One region of the Flavobacterium endoglycinae genome, then DNA from elsewhere that is predicted to be linked to it. Evidence: riboswitches for the same ligand, from Rfam matches in the RefSeq annotation. Region 1 holds a riboswitch; the other holds the start of a gene.
What was found. A riboswitch is a leader RNA that binds a small molecule or an ion and turns the genes downstream of it on or off. The one in region 1 is predicted to bind cobalamin.
Positions count from the first base shown of each region.

Region 2: linked by a shared signal. The riboswitch ahead of J0383_RS15515 (TonB-dependent receptor plug domain-containing protein) and the one ahead of J0383_RS00475 (cell surface protein) in region 1 are both predicted to bind cobalamin.

Region 1 covers NZ_CP071448.1:108,595-116,226, reverse strand. Annotated here, with positions in the region: gene J0383_RS00500 (RHS repeat protein) at 1-991, opposite strand, end outside; gene J0383_RS00495 (response regulator transcription factor) at 1,387-2,145, opposite strand; gene J0383_RS00490 (serine hydrolase domain-containing protein) at 2,346-3,527, shown strand; gene J0383_RS00485 (hypothetical protein) at 3,528-4,175, opposite strand; gene J0383_RS00480 (hypothetical protein) at 4,178-5,161, opposite strand; cobalamin riboswitch at 5,430-5,636, shown strand; gene J0383_RS00475 (cell surface protein) at 5,948-7,144, shown strand; gene J0383_RS00470 (T9SS type A sorting domain-containing protein) at 7,172-7,632, shown strand, end outside.
Region 2 covers NZ_CP071448.1:3,502,254-3,509,885, reverse strand. Annotated here, with positions in the region: gene J0383_RS15550 (iron ABC transporter permease) at 1-223, opposite strand, end outside; gene J0383_RS15545 (ABC transporter substrate-binding protein) at 230-1,372, opposite strand; gene J0383_RS15540 (DUF5522 domain-containing protein) at 1,468-1,830, shown strand; gene cobU (bifunctional adenosylcobinamide kinase/adenosylcobinamide-phosphate guanylyltransferase) at 1,910-2,419, shown strand; gene cobT (nicotinate-nucleotide--dimethylbenzimidazole phosphoribosyltransferase) at 2,599-4,278, shown strand; gene J0383_RS15525 (adenosylcobinamide-GDP ribazoletransferase) at 4,343-5,128, shown strand; gene cobC (alpha-ribazole phosphatase) at 5,113-5,646, shown strand; cobalamin riboswitch at 5,713-5,911, shown strand; gene J0383_RS15515 (TonB-dependent receptor plug domain-containing protein) at 5,940-7,632, shown strand, end outside.

The DNA.
Region 1 (7,632 bases):
TGAATTCATAAGATTTGAAAAGAGTATTTAATCCAGAGTAAATTTTAATTTTTTTTAATTGTTTTGATTCTTGATAATTAAAATTAGTTTCCAGATCAAAATATTCAAATGTTATTTTTTTATCATTTAATTCAATCGATTCCAAAAAGTAAGAGGTGTGTCGTTCAATCGAATTACATGGAGTAGCTATACTAGCAGTTGACGGTAAAGCAGTACCAATAACCATTGAACTTCCTTTTTGTTGATAATTAGTAGATGTAAATAGTTGTGATGTGTATTTAAAATAAGCCTCCTGGCCTAAGGCTGTTTTTATTTTAGTTAATAAATAAGCCGTTTCACTAGAGCTTGGATCTGGTAGGCCGCAATAATTGACATTGCTGGAACTTTCTCTGGCTGATCCTTCTCCAAAATAATATTCAGTACCGTCAATAGAAGTTATCTTAAAAGTGCGAACGTTTTCCCCTGATGAATTAGGTACGAAAAACATTTCGATTTTATTATCAGAAACATTCAATTCTCGAAAAGAGCTTCCATCAAGAATAAATTTTCCTGAAATTCCTGGTGCACTATAACTAAAAATATCTTTTTGAGGTGGGTGTGCATTTAATGCAATAGCAGAAAGATCAGAAGGAATACAAAGCCTTAGTTCGTCAGGAGTTGACCAAGCAACTTTAAAATCGTCATCACCATTTACTTGTCTGCTTATAACTCCGCCTGCAATTAAATCCCAATCAATCCCTAATTGTTTTGAGACAGCATCAATCTTTACTCCATTTGAACTGTAGCTCAGAGAAATTGGAATTGAAATCCCATTTTCTTTTAACGTGTAAAGATCTAGATTTACATTAGGTGATCCAGTAGACATTCCTACCGGAATATTACCATAATTTCCTAAACCAGCTGCTGCTGGAGATGGTGGAATAAAGTTTGGAGCAAATTTATCTGATTCATCAGAGTTTTGCGCCTTTGTGGCTGAGGAAAAAAGAATCATCAATAAGATTATAAGTCTCTGAGATATTTTTTCAAAATGGAAAAGGTTCATTTTTTTAGATTGAAATTGGTTCGCAAATCTAAACGATTAGATGTTCAGATTTTTACGGGATTCCACATTAATACTGAACCTATTGAAATATTGTAAAAAAAATAAAATTAATGAGTTTTATCTGTTTGTTAATCAGTTGTTTTGTTTGGTGTAAAGAAAAAATATTTTGAAAAAATTACAAGAAAAATTAAATAAGCATAGTTTTTTATCTCATAAAATGATAAGAAATTAAAATTAGTAATCGCTAATTAAAAAGAAATTAACTTATCAAAATTCCAATGGATATAAATTGCTTTAATTTCTTTTTGATTAATTACAAAAAAGTATTTACAAACTTTTTACCTTCATATCCATTTTAATTTCTGTGCCAGCGTACAAGCTTCGGTGGTATTATTAACTTTCATTTTTTCGAGGATATTTTGTCTGTGTCGGCTGACTGTGTTAATGCTGATGAAAAGAAGAGAAGCAATTTCTTTACTTTGTTTACCTTTTTGGAGCATTTTTAAAATCTCTTTTTCTCTGTTGGAAAGAAAAGTATTGTTTTCGGTTTCAATTTGATTGATGATATTTCCGTCAGCTGTATTTACAATTGCGCCTTCATAATTTAAAGCTTGCAGGAAATCAAAATTGTAGAGGCACAAAGCGAGTTCTATATTTTCGTGCTCAGGATTTGAAAAATAATACATTTTGTGCAGGAGTGATTTATCGGCATTTTTGTCAATAAGCCGCAAACGGCTTATTACACAATAATCATGGCGTTCATCAATTGGAATGGTTTTAATAAACTGAAAGAACTTGAGTTCTAAAACATATTTTTGAAGCACATCATCGGGATTTAATTTGTTAAACAATTCTTCTTCCCAGATGGTTTCTATTTCCTGCATTTGTTTTGATTGAAAAATGGCCAGTTCGTTGGCAATTTTTCCAGAGTACACATAACTTTTATTATGGTACAGGTCGCTCAAAACAGCAATTCCGTTTTCTAGTTCGGCAAAATTTTGAGCAATTTGCTGACATTTTTTCAATTGCACATCACTTTCTGAATTACCTGAAATAGGCTGTTGTAACAATTGTATATTCAAATCATTTTTGATATTCTTCATTCAAAAAAATGGTTATTTATAAGTATTGTCTTCTGCGTATATAGAAAATATATTTGTGTGAAATTTTAGACGGAAATATAATAATTAAAATGGGATTTAAACTAATTCTGAAATTCTTATTTTTTGTATTCGACTTATTATCAATTTACTTCAGCTAAATTGATCTTAAAGTTGTTGAATTAACCAAAACTATAACCTTTATGAAACAACTTCTGATTATTCTTTTTTCTGCCGGTATTTTTTCGGTTTCGGCACAAAATGCTTCTCTTATAAAAAGACTTGATGGCAGTACGATTTCTGCGGATAGTCTTACCAATGCGATAAAAACCTTTATGAGTAAAGGCAATGTAAAAGGAATTGGAATAACCGTTTTCAATTCTAAGAAACCGGTTTTTATGAAAACATTCGGTTACAGCAATGTTGAAAAACAAAAAGAATTACAAACCAATACTAATTTATACGGTGCCTCTTTAAGTAAAGCCGTTTTTGCTGTTTTAGTATTGAAACTGGTTGAAGAAGGCGTTATAACTTTAGATAAACCGCTTCAAAGTTATCTGCCAAAACCTATTTATGAATACGAACACAAAGTATGGCATGAAGATTTTACAGAATTAAAATCAGATCCGAGATATACAAAAATCACAGCCCGTATGTGTTTGGATCATACAACTGGTTTTCCAAACTGGCGCTGGTTTGAATCGGATGAAAAATTACGCATTAAATTTGAACCGGGAACAAGATACAGTTATTCGGGAGAAGGACTTACGTATCTTCAGGTGGTGTTAGAAAAAATTACCGGAAAACCTCTGGAAGAACTGGCTCAGGAAAAAGTATTTAAGCCTCTTGGAATGACGAATTCTAGTTATAAATGGCAGGATAAATTTGAAAAAGATTATGCGTACGGCTACGAACATGATAATTCGCTTCAGGAAAAAGACAAAGACAATGCGCCAAGAGGAGCAGGAACACTTGAAACGACTTTAGAAGATTACAGTAAATTTCTTTCGGCTTTGCTGAGTAAAAAACTTCTAAAAGAAAAATCATATAAAGAAATGTTTAGTCCGCAGATTAGAATTCATTCCAGAACACAATTTGGTCCGGGTGCGGTTGAAGACGGAAATTGGAACGATAACATTCAGCTTTCGTATGGTTTAGGATGGGGAATACTGCAGTCGCCATACGGAATTGGCGCTTTTAAAGAAGGGCAGGGTTCGGGTTTTCAAAACTACGGAATTATTTTCCCTGAAAAAGGAATCGGAATGCTCATTATGTCTAATAGTTATAACACAGACAGTATTATAAAATATCTATTAGAAACGGGAATAAAAGATACTTTCACACCATGGCAGTGGGATCAATATATTCCGTATGATAAAAAATAGTTAATCCTGTTTAAATTCTTTTAGAGACCCATCATCATTAAATTGTATCGAATACCTTTCGCGGCTTCCGTGTATGCTTGTTGGATACCATTTTATCTGATTTTTCCAAATCGAAATGTACACGCTTGTTAAAGGCTCTGCACCTTCGATTTCGCTTGCTTTTTGATTATAGATTTCGGCAACTTTTGAAGCATTTACAAAGTTTATTTTAGAAAGCGGAACCAATCGGCCTTTAATATCGTCATGCACTGATAACTGAACCGGTCTTGGTTCCGACCATTTACCGTCTTTGTATTCGTACGTATCAACGTATTTTGGATTTTTTGGATGCTGTAATAATACATTTATGCTCCTGTAATTATAAAAATATACCGTAGAGTAAACAAATATTTCTTTTCCGGCATACTGTGGTAATTTTTTTAATTCTTCCTCCGCTTTTTGCAAAATTTCTGGATGCTCTAAAAGAACTATTTTTTCGTTTGCTGTAGTTTCAGAATTTGAAGTTTCGAATTTTTGTTCTTGTACTAATTCATGTTCTTTTTCGACAACAGTATCATTAGGTTTAAAAGTTTCATTTATACTTTGTTTTATCTGCTGACAGCTTACAAGTATCGAACAAATAATCGTTGCAATAATCAGTTTTTTCATTATTAAAGAGTATTTAAATCTGAGGTAAAGGCAATTTGGCTTGGATTTTCCGGTAAATAAAAGATAGAAATGTATTCCTGTTTCGTAATATCTAGATCAAGCAGTCCCACTACTTTTTTCAAACTGCTGCGATGCAGCTGATTGTGAGTATCTGTATATTCCAACTCAAATCGCATCATAGGTTGTTCGTTAATGTACGTTCCGGTCTGGCTTACCTTGATTAATTTGGCTGAAGTTTTAATTCCTTTAAATTTAATTACTAGTGAATCATCGCTTAACCCCGTTATTTTTCTAAATATAAAGCCTACAAGTATACGATAAAACAATAATATGGCTGGACAGAGAATGAGCGGATGCCAGAAAGCTAGAAATCGCCAGCCCATACCGTAACTTTCTGTTCGGTATGAAAAAATGTAATACGCTATAACTGCAATAGAAAGAATAACAAAACCTAATATTCTTAAAGCAAAACTTCTAAAATTTATAGAAGCTTCAGATGAAGCAATCATCATATAAGGCGGCTGGTTCATATCCCGATCTAATAAGATATTCAGTTTATTGCCACTTTCAAAACGTTTTGCCAGCGGTTTTAGATCGGTTATAGTCGTTTTGTGTGTGATTTCAGAATCAGATAAATTTTTGAAACACAATTCAAGTTCGTATGTGTTGTAAACTGAAGTTGCTTTTGAAATTTTCTGAGCATTTAAAATTTTAGATTCTCGAAGTACTCCATGCGCTTTTATTTTTGCCATATTTTTTCTGGTAATAAAAAGCTGTAGAATCCATTTTCTAAAATAACCAACTAAAAGAATAACCCACAGTACTATAGAGAGAGCAAGATAAGCTAAAGCCAGATAAGGATTTCCGTCTTTTAAAGCATCAATATCAGATTCGCTTTTAATGTTGTAATACAAAAACATGGGAAACGGAATAGCAAAAAAGAGCATGTAAAGTGCCCAAAAGGTTAAGGCAAGATTTTTTTTCATTGCTTACAAGATTTTGGGTTAGATAAAATAATTTTTGGCATGTATTTTCATTTGAAATCTAAAAAACGCTTATGAATTTATAAGGTTTTTCTACAGATGGTATCATTCAAATTTAAGGAAATAAGAATTGTATCACAAAATTTTTTTGTTATGAAATAGATATTAAACCATTCTTAAAAGAAAAAATGCACAATATTCAATGTTGTTTTCTTAAAGTGAGAAAACCGTAATTGTACAAAATAGTTATTGTTTTTATAAAGATAGTTCTACCTTTGCGACAGATTTTGGTCTGTTTTTTTTCAATTTTTAAGAAAAACAGTTAAAAGGGAATCAGGTGTAAATCCTGAACAGACCCGCTACTGTAAGTTCTATTAAGTCTTTAAACGTTACTTATGCCATTGTTCGCTGCCGCGGATGAGAAGGCTGTTTTAAAGATGGAACAAGTCAGGAGACCTGCCATAATCACATAAGTTTAAAACTTTCGAGGAATAAAGTTGAAGACAATAACTGCACCGGCTATTTTGTAGCGGGTCTTTTTTCGTATTGTTGTTTGGTTACGTTCCCGAAATTAATTTTTAAAATTAATAGGTAATGCGTCGTATCCAGCAAACTCGTTTATTTTCTTTTCAAGCAATAATGCTGAACATACATCATGTGAATATTTCTCGTGATAATTTTCCAATTATTCAGTTGCAGATTTTTTCCTAAATCTGTTGAATCAGTTATGTTCTATCAAATAAAATCTCAAATCTGCTTTTCACATTTCACATCTTCCTTAAAAAAACAATGAATTCAACTAAAATTCTAAAAGCCACATTTTTATTTCTTTTTCTATTTGGAATAACAGCCTGCCAAACCGATAAAGATGAAGAAACCGAATCGATAGTAGTATTAAAACAATCATATACAATTGATCGATTTAAAGTACTCAACATTGCTCTTGATTTATCTGCTGATGCCAAAATAAAATGGCGTATTAATGATTCTGTAATTTCAAATACAGCGCAACTGGATTTTATCAGTCCGTATTTAAAAAGTTATCCTTTGTTTTTAGAAGTAGAAAAAAATGGCGTATTGAAGATTTATGAATCTAAAATTAATGTCATTAAAGAAGCAGGAACATATAGTAAATACATTTCGAACGTATTTGATTTTCGTCCAGCAGTGGGGCAGTTTACCAATGAAATTCCGCAGTATGCAGCTGGAAACACAGAAGCTCAAGTGATTGCTTTGGCCAAAAAATCTTTGGTAGGTTCTAATACCACAATGATTTCTTTAGGTGGTTTTGGCGGTTATGTTGTGTTTGGTTTCGATCATACAATTCCCAATTTGAAAGGAAATGATTTTAAAGTTTTAGGAAATGCATTTTGGGGAAATGAAGCCAATGAAGCTCGTTCAGGATCATGTGAACCCGGAATTATTCTAGTCGCTTACGACAAAAATAAAAACGGAAAACCTGATGAAGACGAATGGTACGAAATAGCAGGAAGTGAATATTTTAAAAACACTACACTTAAAAACTACAGCATAACCTATTTTAAACCGGACGAATCTAAAACCGGAGTAGCAGGAAATGAATTCTGGCAGACTGATGTTGAATACATTAAATGGCAGGACAATTTGGGAAATTCAGGCTATAAGACCAAAAACAATTTTCATATTCAAAGTTATTATCCGCTTTGGATTTCAGACGCATCTTACACGCTCAAAGGAACCCGAATGGAGAATAACTTTTATGACCAAAGCGGCACCGGAAATTATTGGGTCGGTAAATCATTTGAATTTGGTTATGCCGACAATGCGCCCAATAATGATGACGCTTCTAGCATTGACATTTCATGGGCTGTTGATAAAAACGGAAACTACGTAAAACTTCCAGGAATTGATTTCATTAAAGTTTATACAGGAATTAATCAGGAAGCGGGCTGGCTTGGAGAAGTTTCGACAGAAGTAGCCGGCGCTTATGATTTATACTTTGACTAAATAAAATTTTTAACCTAAATACAAATTATGAAGAAAAACTACTTTTTAATACTGTTGTTATTTTTTGCACTCTTTTCGAATGCTCAGATTACCGTTCAGGGCGTGCCAAGAAGCGACATAAAACAAAAAATAACAACACAAAAGCAATCCAAAAAAGCAGCCGGTACCATCACTTTTGATGATATAAAATACTGGGTGGGAACAGGAAGCAACAAAGCCGCTTTTGTCGTACAATGGAATGATGATAAAAATTCTGATGCTTTAGTATGGGGATTTAAATGGGATGGCGATGCAACAGGAGAAGATATGCTAAAAGCCATTGCAAAAGCAGATCACCGTTTTTTTACGTTGCTGTATCAAGGAACACAATTTGGTTCTGCTATTGGAGGATTTGGTTTTGACCTGAATGGAAAAAACACGAACGGACTTTATAAAGATGAAAATGTAACCTATCCGTATTATCCTGTAAGTGGTATTGTAAACACAAC
Region 2 (7,632 bases), 2.1 Mb from region 1:
ATAATCCAACGCCAACTAAAACAGCTGTAATAGCTTTTGGCAATCGGTAATTAATTATAATATATTCCCAAGTCGATTTACTTGCCTGACCTCCGGTAATACTAGTATACACTTCTTTAAACGGAATTGTAATTGATCCCAGACTAATGTTTAGAAAAAAGACAAACAAAAGTGCTAAACCAAGTATGCTGAAGAGAATTATATTTTGCTTTCTATTGATCAATTATTCTTAATTAAGTTTAGAAGCAAAAGTAAATTCGTAGCTTGACAATAAATCAGGATGAAAGATTTTAATATAATCTTTTAAAACTAAATCCGGACGGCTTGGTGCTAATTCATAATAAACGGTTCCGCCTGTCGCTCCAAATTTACCTTCAAAAGTATATATAGTTTTATTTGTGAAAGCATCAAATTGAGAATAATGCGGATTTGCTTTTTGCAATTCATCCAAACTTTTGAATGATCCTGAAGCAATCCAAACATTAGCCGTTTTAGCTTTGTCTAATACTTTTTCAAAAGACAAACCTTCACTTCCTGTTCCTTTTAAATCTGCCCAGAGATAATTGGCTTTAGCATCTTTCATAAACTGCGCCACCCAGCTGTTTCCTTTTGCTACATACCAAACATCTTCATACATAGAGCCGTACAAAACTTTTGAGGTCGCGGGCTTATCATTCACTAACTTTTTCGCTTGATTATAACTTTCAACAATTTTATCAAACAATTCTTTTGCTTTGTCTTCTTTTCCAAATAAAGCTCCGTAAAGTTTGATCCATTCTGCTTTTCCAAGCGGAGATTGCTCCATCCAATCGCCTTGAATTAAAACTTTTAAACCGCTTTTTTTCAAGTTATCCAGCATTGGGTTGTTGTTGTCAACTCCAAAAGTCACAATTAAATCTGGAGATAATTCGATTAATTGTTCGATATTCAATTTTTCATTTTGTCCAACATTTTTAACCGAACCTTTATCAATTAAAGCTCTTGTTTTTTCTGAAGAAATATAATCCGTGTGTGGAAATCCAACCAATTTATTTTCTACTTCAAGCATTTCCAAAAAAGGAATATTAGTGGTTGAGGTTACGACAACAGATTCTAAAGGGACTTTAATTGAAGTATATTTTTGAAGACTATCAGGGATTTCAGTATTATTTTCTGTTAAAACATATGTAAATTTCTCATTAGCATTTGGCCAAGGGTTCATCACATTTACAACAGAATAACCTTCGTATTTCACAATAGAAAAACCAGAAGCGTATTCAATACTATTTTTAGGATTATCAGATTTTACGACTGTCTGCGTTTCATTCTTTTTACAGCCAATAAGGAGAAAAAGCGAAAAAACGACCATTAATTTAGAGAAATAATATTTCATATTTTACATTTTGTATGACAACAAAGGTAAAAGAATTTCTATTTTTTTTGTTTACTTTTATTTCTACAATTTTAAACAAATAATATTTTTATTTGATGAATGTTACAAAAACAAAAATCTGCTCCAGCTGTGATTCCGAGTTCAGCTGCGGAGATATTTCGGTTGAAAATAAATGCTGGTGCAATGATTATCCGCCTATTTTCAATCTATCAGAGGGAGGCGACTGCCTTTGTCCTTCATGCTTCCAAGAAGCTTGTGAAGATAAAATAGACGCTTACGTAGAGACTATTACCACAAAAAATGCACATAAAAACAAAGCACAGCATTTACCCAAAACAGAAAAATTAATTGAAGGAATTGATTATTATTTAGAAGATGGAAATTACGTTTTCAAAGCCTGGTTTCATCTTAAAAGAGGCAGCTGCTGCGGCAATAAATGCAGGCATTGTCCATATTAGAAATTGAAAGTTATGAGTTATAAGTTATGAGTTTTTATACCTTTGACAAATAACTTTATAACACATAACTTCCTCAAAAATGATTTATTTAATTACCGGAGGCGAACGATCTGGAAAAAGCAGTTATGCTCAAAAATTGGCTTTAGAACTTTCTAACTCTCCTTTATATGTGGCTACGGCACGAAAATGGGATTCGGATTTTCAAAACCGAATCGACCGTCACCAGCAGGAACGCGATGAACGTTGGACCAATATTGAAAAAGAAAAATATTTAAACGAAATTGACTTCTCTGGAAAAGTGGCTTTGATTGATTGCGTAACCCTTTGGCTGACCAATTTTTTCGTTGACCATAAAAATGATGTCGCGTTAAGTCTGGAAGAAGCTAAAAAAGAATTTCTTTCGATAGCCAATCAGGAAAATGCCACTCTGATTATTGTAACCAACGAAATTGGAATGGGCGTTCATGCTTCTACCGAAATTGGAAGAAAATTTACAGAACTGCAAGGCTGGATGAATCAGTTTCTGGCTTCAAATGCTGATGAAGTGGTTTTAATGGTTTCGGGAATTCCAGTCAAAATAAAAGGATAAAAAAACTCAATGCAATTTCAAAAAACAATATTTTCAATCTGGATGTAATCACTTGAATAAAGTATAAATATTAATTCTGATTCCAAAACGAATATTTTAATTTTACTAGAACTAAAAAGTTTTGAGATTCAATTCCCTTTCTTGGCATTGATTTTTGAAATTCTTATTGATTTTTAAAAATGAGCAATCTAGACGACATATTAAAATCACGACGTGACACCCGACATTTTACAACCGATGAGGTTCCTGATGAAGTACTTCAAAAAGCTTTACAGGCGGGACATTGGGCACCATCTGTTGGTCTGACTGATGCTACGAGATATTATGTCATTAAATCTGATGAAGTCAAAACGGCTATTAAAAACCTATTTTTAGAATACAATAAAAAAGCAGAAGAACTTACCGATAATCCCGAACAAAAAGAACTTTACAGATCTTTAAAATTAGAAGCAATCGAAGAAGCTCCTATTGGACTGATAATTGCATATGATCGCTCTGTTCTCAATCAATTTACTATTGGTACTATTGGCAGTAACGAAGCTGTCAAATTCAGCTCGGTTTGTGCGGCTCAGAATATTTGGCTTTCACTTACTGAACAAGGTTACGGAATGGGCTGGGTTTCGATTCTTAATTATCATCAATTCAAAAAAATCCTAGATTTACCCGAACATATAGAACCACTTGGATATTTCTGCATAGGAAAACCGGCTACCAATTATGGCAATCAGCCTATGTTGCAGCAATTACATTGGAAACAAAAATCAGAAACTCCAGATTGTAAAGAAATCAAAGAGATTCATCAAATACATATTCCTGAACTTGCATTGAAATCAGAAAACCACATTGAGAACCAATCTGATTTCAACAGACTTTTACAGGAAAAAATAGATTCCAAAACCAAACCCGTTGGTTCTCTGGGAACTTTAGAAACTCTGGCTTTTCAAATGTCGACCGTTTTTGAAACTTTAAATCCTAAAATAACAAAACCCAATATCGTTGTTTTTGCTGCGGATCATGGTATCGCCAATCATGGTGTAAGTGATTATCCGCAAGATGTTACACGCCAAATGGTGAATAATTTTCTTGATGGCGGCGCAGCTATAAATGTTTTCTGCAAGCAAAATGATATTCAATTATCTATCGTCGATTCGGGTGTTAATTATGATTTTCCAACCAATGCAAAATTAATCGATGCCAAAATCGCCAAAGGAACACAATCTTTCCTCCACGTACCTGCCATGAGCGAAACAGAAGTTCAATTGTGTTTTGAAAAAGGAAAAAGCATTGTTGAAAATATTGCACAAAAAGGCTCTAATTGTATTGGTTTTGGCGAAATGGGAATTGGAAATACTTCTACAGCTTCTGTTTTAATGAGCGTTATTACTGGTTTTCCTATTGAAGAATGTGTTGGAAAAGGAACTGGTGTAAAAAATGAAAAATTACTTCACAAACAAAATTTACTCAAAAAAGCCATCGATAATTATTCCGGTCAAACCGAGTTAATGTCGCAACTCGCCTATTTTGGTGGTTTTGAAATTCTTCAAATGGCAGGCGGAATGCTGAGTGCTTTCGAAAATAAAATGCTGATTCTTGTTGATGGTTTTATCTGCACCACAGCTTTTTTAATTGCTCATAAAATCAATCCGGCTATTAAACAAAATGCCGTTTTTTGTCATTGTTCCGCCGAAAAAGCACATCAAAAATTATTGAATTATCTCGAAGCTAAACCAATTTTAAACTTAGATTTGCGTCTGGGTGAAGGAACCGGCTGCGCAGTTGCTTTTCCTATTTTAAAATCGGCAGAAGCATTTTTGAATGAAATGGCTAGTTTTGAAAGTGCTGGAATTAGTAAAAAATAAGTTTCCAGTCTCAGTTTCTAGTTTTCAGATTCAATAAAAATTATATAAAATCCTCATTTTTCAAATGAAAAAACAACTTGACATTTTTTTTACCTGTTTAATGTTTTACACCCGCATCCCTTGTCCAAAAAACATTACTCATGATCCTGATTATTTAAATAAGGCCACACGCTATTTTCCTTTTATTGGCTGGATTGTGGGAAGTATTTCATTTTTGTTTTTCTATGTTTTTTCTTTTTTCCTTTCGATAGAATCTGCGGTTATTTTTGCAATAATTGCTTCTATTTTAACAACTGGAGCTTTTCATGAAGATGGATTTGCAGATGTATGCGATGGATTTGGCGGCGGCTGGACGAAAGAAAAAATCCTAATGATTATGAAAGACAGTGCTATTGGAGCGTATGGCGCAATTGGACTTGTTCTGCTTTTTCTAGCGAAATTTAAACTGCTTTCAGAATCTATTTCAATCATTACAAATCACAATATTCTGATTTATTTGTTGTTCATTTCTGCTCATTCTTTAAGCCGATTAGCTGCAATCAGCATTATTTTTACGCATGAATATTCTCGTGAAGATGCTTCCAGCAAAAGCAAACCTATTGCCAAAAAACATACTTGGAAAGAAGTTCTTGGTTCTTCTTTGTTTGGATTGATTCCTTTGGCAGCACTCTCCTACTTTAATTATAAAATTCTTTTAGCGTTACTTCCTGTTTTCATTACAAGATATTGTCTGGCACGTTATTTTCAAAAATGGATTGGCGGTTACACTGGCGATTGTTTAGGCGCTACACAGCAAGTTTGTGAAGTCATATATTACTTAAGTTTTCTTTTTATATGGAAATGTATCTAGTGCGCCATACCGAAACGATCTGCGAAAAAGGAATTTGTTATGGTCAGTCTGATGTTGATATTGCAGAACCTTTTGAAAACATATTCGGCAGTATCATTTCTAAACTGCCATCTGAAGCCGTGATTTTTACAAGTCCGTTGAAACGCTGTGTAATTTTAGCCAAACATATTCAGGAAAATATCAAAACGATTTCTTTTCAGGAAGATGAACGTTTAAAAGAAATGAATTTTGGCGATTGGGAATTGAAAAAATGGGATGAAATTCCATCGGAACAACTCAATCCTTGGATGGAAGATTTTGTAAACATTAAAGTTTCAAATGGAGAATCTTTTGTAGAATTACACGGAAGAGTTGGCGATTTTTTATCTGATAAAATTGCAAAAACAAATGTTCCAGTCATAATTGTCGCACATGCCGGAATAATCCGAAGCATCATTTGCCATCAGACTTCACTGCCCTTAAAAAATGCTTTTACGAATAAAGTAGATTTTGGACAAGTTATAAAAATTGAAATTTAGCGCTAATAATTTATAATTTTATACGAAACGCAAAAGAAATTTGAATAATCAATATTTTTAATTTTATCTTTGCTGCAAATTTAAGGTTGTGTTTTATTAACACATTAAAAGGGAATCAAGTAAAATCTTGAGCTGTACCCGCAACTGTAAGCTTAGTTCTAAACGAATGTTTGTTGTAAACTACGATGCCACTGCTCGCTCAGGCGAATGGGAAGGTAAACAACAAAACGCAAGCCAGGAGACCTGCCTTTATAACAAAATATCGAGCTCTCGGGAAAAAGAGTGTAGAAATTATGATTTTAAGGTTACGTTTTGCTTTTTTATTCCTTGTGTTGTGCCAATTAACTTCGGCGCAGAACGATTCTATTACCAAACTGAAAGAAATTATTGTTTCTGATTCTAATCTGAAAAAATACTCCAATTCGCAGTCGGTTTTAAAATTGAATGATTCCATCATCAATAAAAATGAAGCTTTACTGACTGATTTACTAAACTTTAATTCTACGCTTTATTTCAAAGAATACGGACGCGGAATGCTTTCTACAGTTTCTTTTCGCGGAACGACTTCTTCGCAAACTGCAGTTATCTGGAACGGAATCAACATTAATTCACAAATGAATGGAAGCACGGATTTTAATACGATCTCAGGATCTGATTATAATTCTGTGAGTGTAAAAGCCGGAGGCGGAAGTGTTATTTATGGAAGTGGAGCGATTGGAGGAACTGTACACCTAAATAACGATTTGTTGTTTTCTAATCGTTTTGAGAATACCCTAAAACTAGACTACGGAAGTTTTAATACAATTGGAATAAATTATAAAACCAACATTTCTAATAAGCAATGGAGCGCACAGGTTGGTTTTTCCAAAAATAGTTCTACAAACGATTATAAATATCTAAACCGTTATACTTGGCGTGGCGAACAGCGCTGGAACCAAAACGGCCAATACGATATTATAACTATGAGTGCTAATGTGGGGTATAAAATTGACGATAAAAACACTCTAAAATTGTACAGTCAGACTTCAAATACAGATCGAAATACATCTTTAGTAACAGAAAGTGAAACTAAAAGCAAATATGTGAATGGTTTTAATCGAAGTTTATTAGAATACGATGGTGATTTCGGAAAATTTAAAACCAATTTCAAAACGGCTTACATATTCGAAAACTATAAATATTACGCCGATAATACGAAAGACTATTACAGCTCTGGCAATACTGAAAGTTTAATCACCAAACTGGATTTAGGATATACTCTTTTTAAAACTACTCAGATAAATGGTATTGTAGATTATAATAGAACCAAAGGCTACGGAACAAGTTTTGGAGATCATGTTCGCGAAATTAGTTCTGCATCTTTACTGGTAAAACAAGATATTGGGGCGAATTGGAAAAATGAATTTGGTATTAGAAAAGAATTTACAAATAACTATGAATCACCGCTGTTATTTTCATTAGGTTCCTCTTATCAATTTAGTCCGTTATATAATTTGAAACTAAATGTATCTCGAAATTTCAGAATTCCGACTTACAATGATTTATATTGGGAACCAGGAGGAAATTTGGATTTGAAACCTGAAAGTTCTTATCAGGCTGAAATTGGGAACGTTTTTACATTCAGAAACATTTCGCTTACACAAACCTTTTATTACATGAAAATAAAAGATCTACTGCAATGGATTCCAGGATCAAGTGGTATTTGGTCTCCTCAAAACACCGATAAAGTAAATAGTTATGGAGCCGAAACTTTGGTAAGCTGGAAAAAACAATATGGTAAAAATCATTTAAGTGCCAACGCATCTTATGCTTATACCGTTTCGAAAAATGAAGAAACCGAAAAACAGCTTTTTTTCGTTCCATTCCACAAAGCAACCGCTTCTGTTGCTTATTCTAGAAACAGAATCTCGGCATACTATCAATTTTTATACAATGGTTTTGTTTATACCAGAGCCGATAATGATCCAAACGAAATTGTAAAAGATT